2 regions of the Ruegeria sp. N7 genome follow, and region 2 is predicted to be linked to the other one. Evidence: riboswitches for the same ligand, from Rfam matches in the RefSeq annotation. Region 2 holds a riboswitch; the other holds the start of a gene.
The links. A riboswitch is a leader RNA that binds a small molecule or an ion and turns the genes downstream of it on or off. The one in region 2 is predicted to bind cobalamin.
Positions count from the first base shown of each region.

Region 1: it holds a riboswitch for cobalamin, as region 2 does, so the genes downstream of both, ACR0ES_RS08360 (ABC transporter substrate-binding protein) here and ACR0ES_RS17850 (hypothetical protein) in region 2, are expected to answer to the same signal.

Region 1 is NZ_JBQFLR010000004.1:189,620-193,304, forward strand. It holds gene ACR0ES_RS08355 (FecCD family ABC transporter permease) at 1-657, opposite strand, end outside; gene ACR0ES_RS08360 (ABC transporter substrate-binding protein) at 672-1,676, opposite strand; cobalamin riboswitch at 1,830-2,022, opposite strand; gene ACR0ES_RS08365 (hypothetical protein) at 2,892-3,272, opposite strand; gene ACR0ES_RS08370 (carbohydrate porin) at 3,387-3,685, opposite strand, start outside.
Region 2 is NZ_JBQFLR010000021.1:8,967-12,651, reverse strand. It holds gene rsgA (ribosome small subunit-dependent GTPase A) at 1-681, shown strand, start outside; gene ACR0ES_RS17855 (alpha/beta hydrolase family protein) at 718-1,575, opposite strand; cobalamin riboswitch at 1,709-1,927, shown strand; gene ACR0ES_RS17850 (hypothetical protein) at 2,018-2,425, shown strand; gene ACR0ES_RS17845 (protein-tyrosine phosphatase family protein) at 2,417-2,929, opposite strand; gene ACR0ES_RS17840 (DNA polymerase III subunit gamma/tau) at 3,102-3,685, shown strand, end outside.

The sequences.
Region 1 (3,685 bases), on a different contig from region 2:
GCGGCAAATGAGCCAACCGACAAGGGCCACCGGAATGGCCAGATACACATCCGGCCAGCGCACGCCGCTGAGGTTTCCCATCAGCCAGAACATGATCCCGCGCGCCTGATCGGCATTGGCGGATTTGGCGATGATGAAGGCCGTCAGCGCATTGAACAACTGAGACCCGGCAATTCCCGCCAGGACGATCTGTGCCGTCGCAACCCGTCCGCCCCCTGCGCCAGCGGCTCGGGCCAGCAACGCGACAAAACCAAAAGCCAAAAGCGCGCCATTGAACGCGCCAAAAGACAGCGACAAAGCCCCCCCACCCAAACCAGCGATGGTTACAGCCACGGCACCCGTCGAGGCCCCGGCAGAAATGCCCAAAATGTAAGGGTCGGCCAACGGGTTTCGCAGCAAAGCCTGCAACACGACCCCTGCGACAGCCAGACCGGCACCGCAGGACGCAGCGACCAGAGCGCGAGGAATCCGGTAGCTCCAGATAATACCCTGATCAATTGGGTCGACAGGAAAGTCCGCTCCGGCCAGCTTGTTGGCCAGAACGGAGAGAACCAAATCGGGCGACAGAGAGGTTTCCCCGATCATCGCGCCCGCAAGAACCGCCGCAATCAACAATGGCACGGTAAGGCACGCAGCCTTGAAACCCTGCCGTAAGATTGCGGCGACCTCGTTCACAGGTTGTTTCCGATGGTATCCAGCTTCTCGGCCAGATCCTCCAGCGCCGGGATTGCGCGGATGGTGGCGTCCATGGCCTGCGCATCCATAATGACGATCCGGTCATTCTTGACCGCATCCATCTGGCTGGTCACCGGATCAGTGCGCAGGAACTCCAGCTTTTTCAGGTAGTCGTCCGCAGCAAAGCGACGGCGGTCCATCTTGGCGATAACAATCACCGTCGGATTGGCCTTGGCAATGGTTTCCCAGCCCACTGTTGGCCATTCTTCATCCGTCTCGACGACGTTGCGGATACCCAATTTACTCATCATGTATCCCGGTGCGCCTTTCTGTCCGGCCACAAACGGGTCGCTTTCCATTTCAGGAGAGGAAAACCAGAATACGGCTGACACATCGTCCAGCTTCACGGTTTGCGCCTTGGCGACGGCTGCGGCTTCGCGGGCCTTGTACTCGGCAACCAGGTCCGTGCCGCGTTCGGATACATCAAAGGCTGCCGCCAGTTCTTCGATACCCTGATACAGCGTATCGGTCGAGAACGCTTGCAGGCGGGTGCCATCGCCGCCGACTGTATTGTCTTTGCCGATGCAATCTGCAGGCATTACGTACGTTGGAATGCCCAGTTCGTGAAATTGCTCACGCGTGGCGACGATGCCCTCGGGTCCGACATGCCACTCATATTGCGCTGCGACCAGTCCCGGCCGCTTGGCAACAACGCTTTCAAAGCTGGGATCATTGTCTGCCAGACGCTCTACCTTGGCATTCACCTCGGCATATTCAGGCAGCACCTCGTTGAACCAGACCGAGGTTCCAAGAACCTGCTCGCCCAGACCCAGCGCATAAAGCACCTCGGTCGCGGCTTGGCCGACCGTGACTGACGACGTCACTGGCGCGTCAAACGTGACCGAGTGACCGCAGTTTTCGATAGTTAGGGGAAAGTTTCCTTCGGCGGCAGCGCTGGTAGCCAGCAAGGAAAGGCCAATCAGGCCAGTGCGTAGAAACATGACAATCGATCTCCATGTGTCAATGACCAGAGAACGGGTGAATGGGCATTTACCGAAGCAACAGACGCTTTACTGCCTGCCGTGAGCGCAGGGTAGAAAATAGACCGCCCGGCGCGTTTCTTCGGCAACCTCCCCGGACAACCCCGCCCGGTGTGTTTCGGTTTCATACCGGCAGGTCTCCTGACTGACGGGTCTTTGTCTGTCCTGTCTTCCCAGACCAAAATGGCCCAGTGACGGAAATGGACAGCGCTCGCCGCCTACAGTTGCGGGGGCAGTTCCGGTTGGCACCAAAAGGCACCTCGGATTCCCTCTTAGCCACATCGGGACCGGTAAAACGCGGGTACCTTAACACTTACCCTGCGGCAAGAAAAAACTCCGGGGTCTTTCCTATTTTCTCGCAAGAGCATGCACCTGCGCGTCTCAACATGGCGCTGATATCAGAAAAGCCGCTGAGAACGCGCCAAAATCCGGACCTAGATTCATAGTGTGTGATATTAGGTGCAAATTGAGCATAAGCGTGCACGAATCAGTATTTTCTCGCATAGGTTGTGCAAAAAAATCTCTTAAAAACAATAGCTTAAAGAGCGACAAATTTGATGAAACACCATAACTGTGCAACGCGTGAAGCATAAGCGTGCAAGACCAAAATCAGGAGGCATAAGCGTGCAAAAGTAGAACAAAGACCAAGACCACTAGAAGTGCCGGCCCATGCCGCAAATATTGAAACAACACTAGTCCATCGCAAATTTGACGGGCTTCGGCGAGCATCGCACCTCGAAGACTTTTTCGAGAGCTACCCACTGCACCGAAATCGGATGTTGAGATGGCTCGGGTCAACTTCCGCTTTATCGGGCAAAGCTTCGCTTCTCTGCCGCGCAGCATCCCGACTGTACTACGTCAGCGATGCGCAGAAAGCAGACTTTGCAAAGTCCGGTTGACCACATTGTCCACCAAAGGCGACAGTTCTGCTTCGCGACTGGGCTATACATAGCCCTCAAAGCGTATTGTTTGCGGGACTTCAGTTGCACCGTTTTCCTGAGCGAGTAGGGCGCGTGCTGACGAAAAGGTAGCAAGCGCAAAAAGAACAAGAAGGGCCTTTATCATCGTAGCGCCTCGGATCCGGGTTTTGAACTTGGGCCGGGGTTCACAAATGATCGCCCCGGCCAGCGTCAGGGCAAACGAGGTAGTTCTTGCCCTGAAACATCGTACTTTCGCCTAATTTAGAAGATCACCGACGATGCCGACGGCATCGACCACGGTAGACAGGTCATTCGTAACTTCGAGGACTTCGTCATCGACCAGAATGTAGCGGTTTCCTTTGCCCGGCTCCCCAAGCTTCCATTTGGAAAGGTCCCCAATATCCTCGAACTCCAGGTCAGATGGGAGCTTGGCACCGCGCGTGTAGCGCTTGATCTGTCCAGGTGGTACAGCTTTTGGGCCTTTGCCGGGTTTGTCTTCTATCTGAATGCTGACATCACCGTTCTTGCCCCCCTTGTTCGGCTTTTTACCCTTGTTGTCTTTGGCATGGGCATCGCTGCCTCCAAGGATGAAAAACACAACTGCTAAGGCTGCAAGAATTCCGTATGCAATCTTCATAGATTGTTCCTTTGCTTCCCAACTTCATTCGACCGGCGTTGAAAATTCCGGCACGCGCTTGATCTCTCTTAGTTGCCCTTTGGCACACCCCTTAGTGACTGCCTTCACCCCGCATTAGAAAACGATCCGGGTTCTTAGACCGAACAGGGTAATCCGGTCCTGATCGGGATTTAGAAGCGGGTCGGAAATGAATTGTACCGATGGCGTGATCTGCAGTCCGGGTGAGATTGAAAAGCGGTAGAAAGCTTCAAGCGTGAACTGATCGCCATCTATGCCTCTTGCTTCGGCCCAGTTTAGGCCCAGACCGGCCAAATCGGTGTTGCGACCATAGTAACCGAGACCGGCAGAAATCGACCGTTCATAAAGCGCTGCGGTTCCCTTCGAGGCCCCTGCACGGAAGAACGGCATCCATT
Region 2 (3,685 bases):
CGACTGGAACGTTATCTGGTTCTTGCGCACCAGGCCGGATGTTATCCGGTTGTTGTCCTGACGAAAGCTGACCAGTCGGATGATCCCGGAAGTTTCTCGGGACAAGTGGAATCTCTGGACCCGTTTTTGACGGTTTTGACGATCAACGCTCGGGATCCGACAGATGTCGAAAAGGTTCTGGCATGGTGTCCCAAAGGCCAGACCGGCGCGCTGGTCGGGTCGTCGGGCGTGGGTAAAACGACGCTCAGCAACACCATGACAGATCAAAACCTCGCCACGTCTGGAATTCGCGAAGACGACGCACGGGGCAGGCACACGACAACCGTGCGTGCGTTGCACCCGATGAGAAACGGTGGATGGTTGATCGACACGCCCGGAATGCGCGCATTGCGCCTGCTGGACGCTCAGGACGGGATCGACGACGTATTCTCGGACATCACAGAGCTTGGCCAAAGCTGTCGCTTTTCGGATTGTCAGCACGAGACCGAGCCCGGCTGTGCCGTGCAGAACGCAATCGACGAAGGCGTGCTTGATCCGGCGCGGCTGGACCGTTGGCGCAAGCTGCGGCGTGAAGATCAGCGAAACTCGGAAACCGTTGCGCAATCGCGGGCGCGGGACAAGGCTTTTGGCAAGATGGTGCGCGGTGTCATGCAGGACAAGAAACTTCGCAAACGGCCATAGCTGCAAGGTGTTATGGAAAACCTGCGTCGCGTCTGATCAGGCGATCAGGCGCGGCCAGACCGCTGCATTGCGCCGGGCAAATGCTCCGATATGGCCTATTTCCGGCAGTCCGAATTCAGCAGGCTTCAGAAGGTGGCGTCTGGCCTCGGGGCCATACAAATCAGCAAGGCGCCAAACCGCCTCGGGCGGAGCCATCTGGTCATCTTCGAACGTGAACAGATCCACTGGTGTTCCAGAACTGCCCCAATGCGCATCAGGCAAATTCTGCCCGATCTCGGGAACGTAGCTAAGAGGGGCTGTACACCATTTGCGCCATTGCCAGTAGACCGAGGCGGGCAGGTCCGAACCAAACCCGATTGCTTTGCCGGGTAGATAGCCAAGTGCCCGCACCATCAGCGGTGCATGGCCATACCAGAACAGCCCTGCCAACCCCCGATAGGGCCATGGGTGATCTTTCAAAGTCACCAGTCCCGAACACACACCGATCATTCGGTCGATCTGGTCGATATCCGGCTGCACCGGCCCCAGCATCGCACCGACGGAATGGCCGATGGTCCACTGCTGCGCCTTTGGAAACCGCCTGCGCATTTCGGCCCGTGCCGCTGGCATGTCGATCAACGCCCAATCCGCCATTGTTGCAGTTGCGTCTTTCAGGCGGCCAACCAAAGAAAGCCCGTAGTCCCGATAGTCATAGGTCAGGCAAGCTATCCCCCGGTCGGCAGCCAGCCATCGCGCGAAGTGTTGATAATAGTCACGCGGCACACCCGTGGCACTGTTCAGCACGATAACCGTGTCCGGCTCACCCACTGGCCGGTACAGCCGCGCCGACAAGGTCACAGACCCGGACGGAAAGCGGAAATCTTCGATCAACACTGTCTGTTCCGTATCCAACATGATCCCCGGCTTTCGCTGAAAAAATCGGTTTGCCTGCCTTCGATGCCGACGACACTAAGCCGGAAGGTAAACCGCATCCAGCATGACCAAACGTCCGGCCTAAAGATCGGCTTGACTCGGAACGCGATCAGGCGCTAGCGGTTGTGTGATGGTTTCCGGCCCCCACAAGAGGTCGGGATGAAAAGGGAACACGGTGCGGTTTGTCTGGTCACACAGATATCAACCAAGTCCGCGACTGCCCCCGCAACTGTAAGCGGTAAGTAATGCCGAAATACCACTGGCCCACGGGCTGGGAAGGTCGGCAGAGCAATGACCCGCAAGTCAGGAGACCTGCCATCGGAACTGAAACCGAAACTCGGGCGGGGTGTCCGGGCAGGTCCTGACAGCGAGATGCTGTCCCACCTGCCCCAATATCCAGCCCACCACGCGCGGAGGGCGCAGGATGATCTGGAAGACAAAGTCACACGAATACAGCGCAACTGTGTGCCAGCGGACGGGCAATACCTGCCCGGCTTTGGCGCGACTGGCCCGCTCGATTTCCGAAGCCATGGCGCAGGCGGTTTCGGCCACCAGCGAAGATTTCGAATTTGAAGGCAACAGCGCGCTGTCACATTGCGCGGAAGGGTGCATGGCAACGATCCGAGCGCGATCCGACAGCGTTCGCGTTTTCTGCGGGGCGCACCCTGATACGGCAATTCGGGACCTTGATGCCTATGCCGATTTGATCTTCGGACCTACATTCAGCACGCTGCCCTCGGGCATTGTCGCGAACCCGCCTTGCGCCATGATCGAGGTTTCAACGATCCGGCCCCGGAAAACCGGCTACGCACCCCAGCAGCTGTCAGCTTGATCCCACTTCCACCTGTGCCGGGGTGATCCGGGACGCCCAGGCCAGCTGCGCATCGGTTTCGACAGCGCAGGGGCGCACGGCCCGCAGGCGGTCCAGTGCGTCGCTGGCGCGTTCACCGCATTCAACCATCAGTCGCAGAACAATCATCCCGGATCTGCCGCACCCCCCACGGCAATGCACAAGAACCCGGCCACCGCCCGACAGCGCATGTCGGGCCGTGGCGCTGACCTCTGGCCAGGCCTTCTGAACCGCCTGCGTCGGTGCTCCAAAATCTTCGATCGGCAGGTGAACCCACCGGCTGGCACGGCTTTGGATGTCGCTGCCAAAGTGCTGCGCGCCATCCTGAAGCATTTCAACATCCGTCGTCATTGAAATCACAAGGCCCGGTTTCCAAGCCGCAATCATATCCAGATCGCCGACGTAATCCCCGCCACGCCCGGGCATTGAAGTAAGGGCAAGCGTTCCGCCTCCGACCTGCAGAGCAAAAATGACCAGCTGCGACATGAAGTGCGTCCTCCCCCAAGGTACTCTTTAAGAAATGAGTCATTAAATCCGCTGGACCAGTTTAGTTGGAAACCAGCCCGTTTCTGAAACAAAAAATCATCGCGCCCCACAGTGGACGCGGACTGCCGCCGCCACTACGCTGTGCCGAAGCACCGAATCCGAGCGAGAAGACATGACAGACACGCCCAGCCCCGCCTATCAGGTTCTCGCCCGCAAATACCGCCCGGAAACCTTTGCCGACCTGGTGGGTCAAGATGCTATGGTGCGCACCCTAAAAAACGCCTTCGAGGCCGACCGGATTGCGCAGGCCTTTATCATGACCGGCATTCGCGGAACGGGAAAAACCACCACGGCGCGGATCATCGCCAAAGGCATGAACTGCATCGGGCCGGATGGAACCGGAGGGCCGACAACCGAGCCTTGCGGTCAGTGCGAGCATTGCGTCGCAATCATGGAAGGTCGCCATGTCGATGTGATGGAAATGGATGCGGCCAGCCGTACCGGCGTCAACGATATCCGCGAGATCATCGACAGTGTCCGCTATCGCGCCGCCAGTGCACGCTACAAGATCTACATCATCGACGAGGTTCACATGCTCTCGACCAGCGCATTCAACGCGCTGCTCAAGACGCTCGAGGAACCGCCCGCACATGTGAAATTCATCTTCGCGACCACCGAGATTCGCAAAGTGCCGGTCACGGTTCTGTCGCGGTGTCAGCGCTTTGACCTGCGCCGGATCGAGCCCGAAGACATGAT